4 regions of the Aurantimonas sp. A2-1-M11 genome follow, and region 1 is predicted to be linked to each of the others. Evidence: predicted binding sites of a transcription regulator. Region 1 holds the regulator's gene; each other region holds the start of a gene.
The links. The regulator LexA, encoded in region 1, represses DNA repair genes until DNA is damaged. The targets are predictions, from matches to a motif close to TGTTCNNNNTGTGTTCNG.
Positions count from the first base shown of each region.

Region 2: the regulator LexA is predicted to act here: its motif matches at 1,221-1,238, upstream of VQ042_RS13625 (PA0069 family radical SAM protein).
Region 3: the regulator LexA is predicted to act here: its motif matches at 1,149-1,166, upstream of VQ042_RS20995 (nucleoid-associated protein).
Region 4: the regulator LexA is predicted to act here: its motif matches at 905-922, upstream of VQ042_RS08890 (putative DNA modification/repair radical SAM protein).

Region 1 is NZ_JAZHLI010000003.1:87,258-89,454, reverse strand. Features, by position in the region: gene VQ042_RS02260 (ComEC/Rec2 family competence protein) at 1-563, shown strand, start outside; gene lexA (transcriptional repressor LexA) at 660-1,379, opposite strand; gene VQ042_RS02250 (molybdopterin molybdotransferase MoeA) at 1,423-2,197, opposite strand, start outside.
Region 2 is NZ_JAZHLI010000027.1:11,558-13,754, forward strand. Features, by position in the region: gene VQ042_RS13625 (PA0069 family radical SAM protein) at 5-1,162, opposite strand; gene VQ042_RS13630 (glycosyl transferase family 2) at 1,288-1,824, shown strand; gene moaB (molybdenum cofactor biosynthesis protein B) at 1,834-2,197, opposite strand, start outside.
Region 3 is NZ_JAZHLI010000067.1:17,975-20,171, reverse strand. Features, by position in the region: gene VQ042_RS20995 (nucleoid-associated protein) at 10-1,110, opposite strand; gene VQ042_RS20990 (MOSC domain-containing protein) at 1,290-1,871, opposite strand; gene VQ042_RS20985 (DedA family protein) at 1,913-2,197, opposite strand, start outside.
Region 4 is NZ_JAZHLI010000014.1:51,736-53,932, reverse strand. Features, by position in the region: gene VQ042_RS08890 (putative DNA modification/repair radical SAM protein) at 1-891, opposite strand, end outside; gene VQ042_RS08885 (FAD binding domain-containing protein) at 1,040-1,846, opposite strand; gene VQ042_RS08880 (xanthine dehydrogenase family protein molybdopterin-binding subunit) at 1,984-2,197, opposite strand, start outside.

The DNA of each region.
Region 1 (2,197 bases):
CCTTCCTGAGGGCACGCCCCAGCGCCTTCGTCGCCGACCAATGGGAGCGGGCTTTCGAGGCCCGCGCGCCGCGGGCTGCCTCGGCCGACCGGCAGCGCCCGACGGTTCCGGCCGATTGCGCAGCTGAATATTGCCGTTTTGCGACCCGCAGCGGATTGTGGGTGATCTGGACGGAGGATTACGCCCGGACGGGTGACGCCTGCGACGAAGGGGATGTGGCGATCGTCTCGCGGGCGATCCGCCTTAGTGCATGTCGTTCGGGCGCCATTCTGGTGACGCTGCGCACCCTGCGGCACAGTGGCTCGCTGGCCATCAGCCGGGATGCGGCGACCGGCCGACCCGTGGTCGTGCAGGCCATCGAGGATCCGCCGACGCGGTGGAAAGCCCATCGCCTGGCGCCCTGGCCCGAATACTGGCGCAAGCCGGCCGCACCGGATGCCGAGCCGCCAGCAGCGCAAGCTCCGCCGCGGCGGGAGGCGCCGGGCACCGCCGCGAACATGCAGACGCCGCCCGCCGGACCGGCCCCGAATCCGGACGCCGCTCGCGCGGCAGATGCCGAATAACGGCCGGTCGAAAGTCCGCGTCAGGCGCTTCGACGCGCACCTGACCGAAAACGCTGAACCGGGCCTTTGCGAACAGCACCTGCCGGCGAAGCCCGATCAGTAGCGACGGATGAGCCCGACCAGCTTGCCCTGCACCTTGACGCGGTCGGGCCCGAAGATCCGCGTCTCGTAGGCGGGATTCGCCGCTTCCAGCGCGATCGTGTCACCGCGCCGGCGAAACCGCTTCAGCGTCGCTTCCTCGTCGTCGACCAGTGCGACCACGATCTCGCCCGGCGTTGCGGTCTCACCGCGGCGGATGACCACCGTGTCGCCGTCGAGAATGCCGGCCTCGATCATTGAGTCGCCCTTCACCTCGAGGGCGTAATGCTCGCCGCTGCCCAGCATGTCCGGCGGCACGACGATGGAATGGGTGTTGTGCTGGATGGCCGAGATCGGCACGCCGGCGGCGATACGGCCCATGACGGGGATCGACGTCGATGCGGCTGCCCTGGCCGGTTGCGCCTGGGTGGCCGCCGCGGGGCGGCCCGTATCGCGGCTGCCTTCGATGACGCTCGGCTTGAAGCCGGTGCGTCCGACCGGAGCCGGGCGGTTGCCCTGGATCGATTCCGGCAGTTTCAGGATCTCGAGCGCCCGGGCCCGGTTGGGCAGGCGGCGGATGAAGCCCCGCTCCTCGAGCGCGGTGATCAGGCGATGGATGCCGGATTTGGACCGCAGGTCCAGCGCATCCTTCATTTCGTCGAAGGACGGGGGCACGCCGGTCTCGCGCACCCGATCGTTCACGAACACCAGAAGATCGTGCTGTTTGCGCGTCAGCATCCGGGCGACTCCTCAAAACAAAACCTGAACAAACCTATCTGTTCTAGTTGTGTTCTGCAAGTGGCTCCAGCGCCGTCAGGGGGACATAGTCGCACGGATCGCCGATTTGCGCGGGTGCCGCGCCGACGGGGCGAACCAGCAGGGCATCGGCGGCGGCATAGATCGACAACAACGACGAATCCTGCCGCGGCAGCGGCACGATCCGGGGCGGGCCAGCGTCGTCCGGCTTGATCCGGGCGCGAACGAAATCCGTGCGGTCGCCGTTTTCCGGCATCGGCGCAGCGAGGATCCCCCGGCGTCGGAGGGGCCTGTCCGGGCGGCCCGCGAGGCGACGGACCAGTGGCGCAAGGAACAGCGTCGCCGCGACCATCGAGGAAGCGGGATTTCCGGGCAGGCCGACGACGCGCATGTCGCCGAGCCTGCCAGCCATCAAGGGCTTGCCGGGGCGCATCGCCACCTTCCAGAAATCCAGCGAGACGCCGCGGGCGGCGAAGACCTTGCCGACGAGGTCGTGGTCGCCGACCGAGGCGCCGCCGATGGTGACGAAGATGTCGGCGCCGTCGGCCAGCGCCTTGGCCAGCTGCGCGTCGATGGCCGATTCCCGGTCGGGCGAGATCCCGCAATTGAGCGGCACGCCGCCGGCCTCGCGCACGAGCGCGGCCACGCCGAAGGTGTTGGACGCGACGATTTGCGAGGGGCCGATGGCTTCGCCGGGCAAGACGAGTTCGTCGCCTGTGGCCAGGATCGCCACTTTCGGCCGGGCGCGGACGCAGAGGTCCGGATGGCCGCCGCTGGCCGCCAGGGCGATCGCGCCGGGT
Region 2 (2,197 bases), on a different contig from region 1:
GGTGCTAGAGCAGCGCCAGCTGGACGCCCGTGCCGCGGGGCGGCGTGAACAGGTCGCAGCGCAATTGCGTGCGGGTCTCGTTCAGGCCGAGGCGGCGCGCCGCGATCTCGAACCGCCGCCGGATCTGGAAGGCGTAGGGCCCGGTGCCGCGCATCCGCTTGCCCCATTCGGCGTCGTAGTCCTTGCCGTCGCGCATGGACCGCAGCAGCGACAGGACGTGCCGGTAGCGGTTGGGGTAGTGGCGCAGCAGCCAGTCCTTGAACAGCGGCGAGACTTCCAGCGGCATCCGGAGGAGGACGTAGCCGACCTCCTTTGCCCCTGCGGTCTGCGCCGATTCCAGGAGCCGCTCGATCTCCGAATCGGTCAGGCCCGGAATGATCGGCGCGGTCATCACCATGGTCGGCACGCCGGCCTCGCTCAGGGTCCGGACCGCCTCGAGCCGCTTGGCCGGCGTCGCCGCCCGGGGCTCCATGGCCCGCGCCAGCGTCCGGTCGAGGGTGGTCACCGACAGCGCCACCTTGGCCAGTCCCTTGGCCGCCATCCGCGACAGGATGTCGATGTCGCGCAGGACCAGCGCCGACTTGGTCACGATGCCGACCGGATGGTTGGCCGCTTCCAGCACCTCCAGCACCTCGCGCATGACCCGCCAGGTCTTCTCGATGGGCTGGTAGGGATCGGTGTTGGTGCCGATGGCGATGGGCTTCACCTGGTAGCCGGGCTTGGACAGCTCCCGCTCCAGCAGTTCGGCGGCGTTCGGCTTGGCGAACAGCCGGGATTCGAAGTCGAGGCCGGGCGACAGGCCCATATAGGCGTGGGACGGCCGGGCGAAGCAGTAGACGCAGCCGTGCTCGCAGCCGCGATACGGATTGATCGAGCGGTCGAAGGATATGTCTGGCGAGGTGTTTCGGCTGATGATCGTCCTAGGCTTCTCGACCTGCACGTCGGTCTTGAAGGCCGGCAGGTCGTCGAGGCTGTTCCAGCCGTCGTCGACGGCCTGCCGCTTGAACGGTTCGAAGCGGCCGCTGGGGTTCAACCCCGCGCCGCGGCCACGCCGCCGGTCGAAGCCAATCCGCAGGCCTGCCTCGCCGATGATGTGGTTGGCGATGTCGATGCCGTCGGGCGCGGAAAACGCAGCGCGGTCGGCCTTGGCGATGTCCTGCATGGCGCTGTTCTCCCTGGTTCCTGGAACCTGTCTGCGACGAATGTCCTAGACCTGATATGAGAACAAGACAAGAACAAAATAGGTTCCGTTCTGGTCACGGGCCGCTGGCTCGGTTAGAGCAGGGGATGCTGAGCGTTTTCATGGATTGCGGACCCGAGGATCAGTGGCTGGCGGCAAGCCTGGCGTCGCTCATCCCCGGCGCCGTGGAAGGGCTCGTGCGCGAGGTCGTGCTGGTCGACCGGGGCATGGACGAGAACGCCCGCAAGGTGGCTGACCATGCCGGCTGCCGCATCGTTGCCGCGGGCGACTTCCGCACGGCCATCGAGGCGGCGCGCGGCGACTGGCTGCTGCTGCTGGAGCCTGGCGCGCGGCTGCTGCCGGGCTGGATGGAGGCCGTCGTCGAGCATGCCGACCAGGTGGGGGCAGGGCGGGCCACGACGCCGGCGGCGCGTTTTCGCCGGTCACCCAACGACCGGCCGGGTTTCTTCGTCCGGTTCCGCCAGATCCGCACCGCGATGGCGGAAGGGTTCCTCGTCCAGAAGCGCCAGGCCATCGGCCTGTCGAAGCTCGCCTTCAGCCTGGAGGAGGTCGCCAAGGGCGTCGCGGTGACGCGGATGCGGGCCTTCATCCGCCCGGCCGTTCGCGGCAGTAGCGGCAACTGACGGCCCGCGTCAGGCGGTGCGGCCGCCGCGGCGCAGGTGCTCGTCCAGCCGCGGCATGATCTCGACGAAATTGCAGGGCTTGTGGCGATAGTCGAGCTGCGCCGCCAGGATGTGATCCCAGGCGTCGCGGCAGGCCCCCGGCGAACCGGGCAGGGCGAAGACGAAGGTGGCGTCGATCACGCCGCCCGTCGCCCGTGACTGGATAGTCGACACGCCGATCTTCTCGTAGGAAATCCGGTGGAAGATGGCCGAAAAGCCGTCCATGCGCTTCTCGAACAGCGGTTCGAGCGCCTCGGGCGTCACGTCCCGGCCGGTGAAGCCGGTGCCGCCGGTGGTGATGACCACGTCGACGTCCTCGCGCCGGCACCAGGTC
Region 3 (2,197 bases), on a different contig from region 1:
GGGTGAAGCTCAGCCAGTGATCTTAGGGAGGGTTTCGGTCTCGTCATCCTGCACCAGTCTCGCGGTCGTCAGCGTAATCGTGGCCGACCCGTCGTCGGCACGGTCGACCTTCACGATACCATCCTTCTCGTGTTCCTCGCGAAACCAGAGCGCGAACCCCTCTTTGGCGACGAGACGCTTGTATTCCCGTTTGGGCAGACCCTTGCGGTCGAACTGAAACGACTCGGTCTCCATGGCGCGGTTCGCAAGCTTGCGTTCGAAGGTCTTCAGCACCGCATCCTTGGCCGGGCCGTCGATCCCGCCGGCGATGGCGCCCCAGAATTCCTCAGGATTGTCGCTGTCGAATCCGTTCAGGCGTTCGAAGGTCTCGCGCAGGCGACGGGTCGGCGCCTTCGCCACCTCGGCAGGCATGACGTCCCTGTGCTTGTCGATCGTCGCTTTCGCGGCCTTGAAGAGCTTGCTTGTGAGATCTTCCTTCTCGAAGGTTCGCCGAACATCCAGAAAGTTCTCGAAGTGCTGCGTGGCGTCGCGGTACCTCGACGAGGATCGGTCGATGACCAGGATCCGATGCCGATGCCGCTCGGGATCAGCATGTTTCGGATCGGCCAAGCGGATAACGACGGACTTCTGCATGGCCTTTCGGTCCTGCGAGAAGTTCTGGACGACGCTCTCCATCAGCGGCTTCGGGTCAGCTCCGTCCTCTGCTTCGAGGCTGTAGGTGATGACGGCGTGGTGGTCGAACTTGATCAGCGCAACAAGCCTCGATTCGTTCGTCCGCATGGCCAGCAACATCAGAGCGCCGGGCGCCATTCTATTGTCGCCTTTCACCTTGTCCTTAAAACGCCTGGCAAGGCTTCTGGACGTCGCGAGGAACCCGTCATCGGGATCTGGATCGGCAAGGGCGCCCTCGACGAGGGCGGGAATCCCTGAGCCTTCGTTGAAGTCGTAGGAGGCACCGCGAAGCGTATCGCGCACCCTCTTGGCGAAGAACTCCGGATACTGCGGAGGTTTCGTCTCCGCCAGGAAAAGCGGGTCAGGCCTGTCGGGCCGTACGACGTGGAAAATCATTCGGTCGATCGTGAGGGTGTCGAGCTCGTCTTCGTTCAGCATGGATCCCCCGACGTGAAAGACAGGGGAATCCTCTAGCGAGTTCTTACCGAATTCTCAACGCGGATCACTACCGGAGATTGCGATACCTCGGCGACCGACGGGAGTTGTTCAGACTTATGCCCGTTTGTTCAGACTTATGGGTCAGGAAACACCGCGCCTCAACCGACCGTCGCGGCGCCTCAGGCGTAGATCCACTGTTCGGGAATACGGGCCTCGCAGGTCTCGCCGACGGCGATGCGTCCGGGCTTTTCCACCCAGGCAACGAGGCCGCGGCGATGCTTTGCTGCCTTCACGAAGTCCAGTTCCACGTCGCTGCGCCCCTCGTAGCGGGCTGCGATCGCGGCACCGGAGAACCGGCAGGGGCCGTTGTCGCCGTCGATCCGCAGCGTCACGCCGCCGGCAAACATCAGGATGGTGCGCGGCGGCAGCCAGGACAGATGCGCGATGCCGGCAATCAGGAGATTGCCCCCGATCCATTCCGGCCGGATCTCGGCGATGTCCAGTTCCGCGGCGGCGGCCGCCAGCTCGTCGGCGGCCAGCAGCGACAGCTGCCGCTCGTTGCGCATCTTCGTGCCGCGTGGATACCAGGGTTCGCGGGCGCCCGAGCGGCGCGTCGTGCCGCCGTGGCGATCCCCGTCGATCCCGTCAAAGCCGAGATCGAGATGATCGACCGGCTGGGTTTCGAAGCCGTCGCCCTGCGTGCGGTAAAGTCCGTCGATCGTGGCGGCCAGCTTCTGCGGCCGAGTGCGTTCCATCTGCATCCGTCGTTGCGTCCCGGATCGTGTTGGCGGGGACGACCCGCCTATCCGGACGCGTCGTCGGTGTTGGGCTCCGAACGCTTGTGGTTGCGGTCGAAGGTGGCGACACGGTAGATGTAGAAGGCGACGATGGCGATGAGGACAACGTTGGAAACCGGCCCCACATAGGATTCCACCGCCTCGTAGTTCTGGCCGAGGGCATAGCCGGCATAGGCCAGAAAGCTGGTCCAGATGGCGCTGCCGGCGGCGGAGAAGATCAGGAAGGTCAGGAACGACATCCGCGCGATGCCGGCCGGCACCGAGATCAGGGTGCGCACCGCCGGCACCAG
Region 4 (2,197 bases), on a different contig from region 1:
CCGGTCGAAACCGTAGAAGCGCATCAGCCAGTCAGCCTGGTAGAGCCGGTGCTCGCGCATCAGCGGCGGCTTGCCGAGCGGCAGCCGGCTGGAGGCGTCGGGGATCGGCGAGAAGGCCGAATAATAGACCCGCTTCAGGCGGTAATTGCCGTAGAGATTTTCCGACCGGCCGAGAATGGCATCGTCGTCCGACCCGTCGGCGCCGATGATCATCTGGGTCGACTGACCGCCGGGGGCAAAGCGCGCCGGCCGGGCCCGGTCGCGCTTCTCGCCCTTGTGTTCCTCGATCTTGGCGCGCAGATGCCCCATCGACCGGCGGATGTCGCGGGGCTTCTTCTCCGGGGCGAAGGCCTCCAGCGTCACATCCGTCGGCAGTTCGATGTTGATCGACAGGCGGTCGGCGAAGAGACCCGCCTCCTCGATCAGCGCCGGCGCGGCGTCGGGGATCGTCTTCAGGTGGATATAGCCACGAAAATTCTCCTCCAGCCGCAGCTTGCGGGCGATCCGCACCATCTCCTCCATCGTGTAGTCGGAGTTGCGGATGATGCCGGAGGAAAGGAACAGCCCCTCGATGTAGTTGCGCCGGTAGAAGGACATCGTCAGGTCGACGACTTCCTGTACGGAAAAGCGCGCCCGGGGCACGTTGGACGACGAGCGATTGACGCAATAGACGCAGTCATAGACGCAGAAATTGGTCATCAGGATCTTGAGCAGCGAGATGCAGCGGCCGTCCGGCGCATAAGCGTGGCAGATGCCCGAGCCCTCGGTCGAGCCGATACCGCCGGATTTCGCCGAGTCGCGGCGGGTCGATCCACTGGACGCGCAGGAGGCGTCGTATTTGGCGGCGTCCGAGAGGATCGCCAGCTTGTCGATGAGCGTGGTCTTGGCCATCCCGCCTGTATAGCGTTCTCGGAATGTTCCGGCGAGGGGCCGGTGGCCGGACAGCCTGCTACAGGCTGTCGCAGGGCAGACCGTATGCCGAAACGACGACGGCCGGGCGAAGGGCCCGGCCGTCTGGTTCTGTGATGCGGTTTGACGCTCAGTGCGACTGCGCCTTGGCGACCGCGCGCTTGGTGACGACCTTGACGAGATTGGCCCGGTAGTCCGACGAGCCGTGCAGATCGGACAGCATGTCGCTCGGATCGACCGACAAATCGTCGATCGCCGCGCCGTCGAAATTCAGCGACAGCGCCTGTTCTGCCGGTTCCCAGCGGAAGGTGCCGTTCGAGCCCGCGCCGGTGACTCCCACCTTCACGCCATTGCCGCGCTTGGCGACGAAGACGCCGCACATGGCATAGCGCGATGCCGGGTTGCGGAACTTCTCGTAGCCGCACTGCTCCGGCGCCTCGAAGGATACGGCGGTGACGATCTCGTCCTCTTCCAGCGCCGTCTCGAACAGGCTGACGAAGAACTCGTCGGCCGGCATCTCGCGCCGGGAGGTGTGGATGGTCGCGCCCAGCGCCTTCAGCGCTGCCGGATAGTCCGCCGCCGGATCGTTGTTGGCGACCGAGCCGCCGATCGTGCCCATGTGACGCACGGCCACGTCGCCGATCAGGCCGGCCAGCGCGGCAAAGCCCGGGCAGGCCGACCGGATGCCGTCATGCCCGGCGATCTCGCCATGGGTCGTGCCGCCGCCGATGCGGATGTCACGGCCGTTGACGGTGATGCCCTTCAGCTCGGCGACATGGCGCAGATCGACCAGGGTCGACGGCGCGGCCAGGCGCTGCTTCATGGTCGGGATCAGCGTCATGCCGCCGGAGAGGAACTTGCCCTCCCCGCCGCTGTCGCCGACCAGCCGGATGGCCTCGTCGATGGTCGTGGGGCGATGATAGGTGGTCTCGTACATCCTGGTCTCCCTTGGCGCCGGGCCGCGCCTGTCGTGAATGGCGCGGGCCGCACGGCGCGGCTCAGTCGAAGGCGGGACCGACGGTCCCGGAAGAAAGCCGGCGGCCGGTCGATGGCCGCCGGATGAACGGGTCGCCGTCAGGCGACGTGGTGGATTGCCCGCCAGACCTTCTGCGGCGTCGCCGGCATGGTCAGGTCGTTGTTGCCGATCGCATCGGTGATGGCATTGATCACGGCCGGCGGCGAACCGATCGCCCCCGCCTCGCCGCAGCCCTTCATGCCGAGCGGATTGCCGGGGCACAGCGTCTCGTGGGTCGAGACGTCGAACATCGGCATGTCCCAGGCGCGCGGC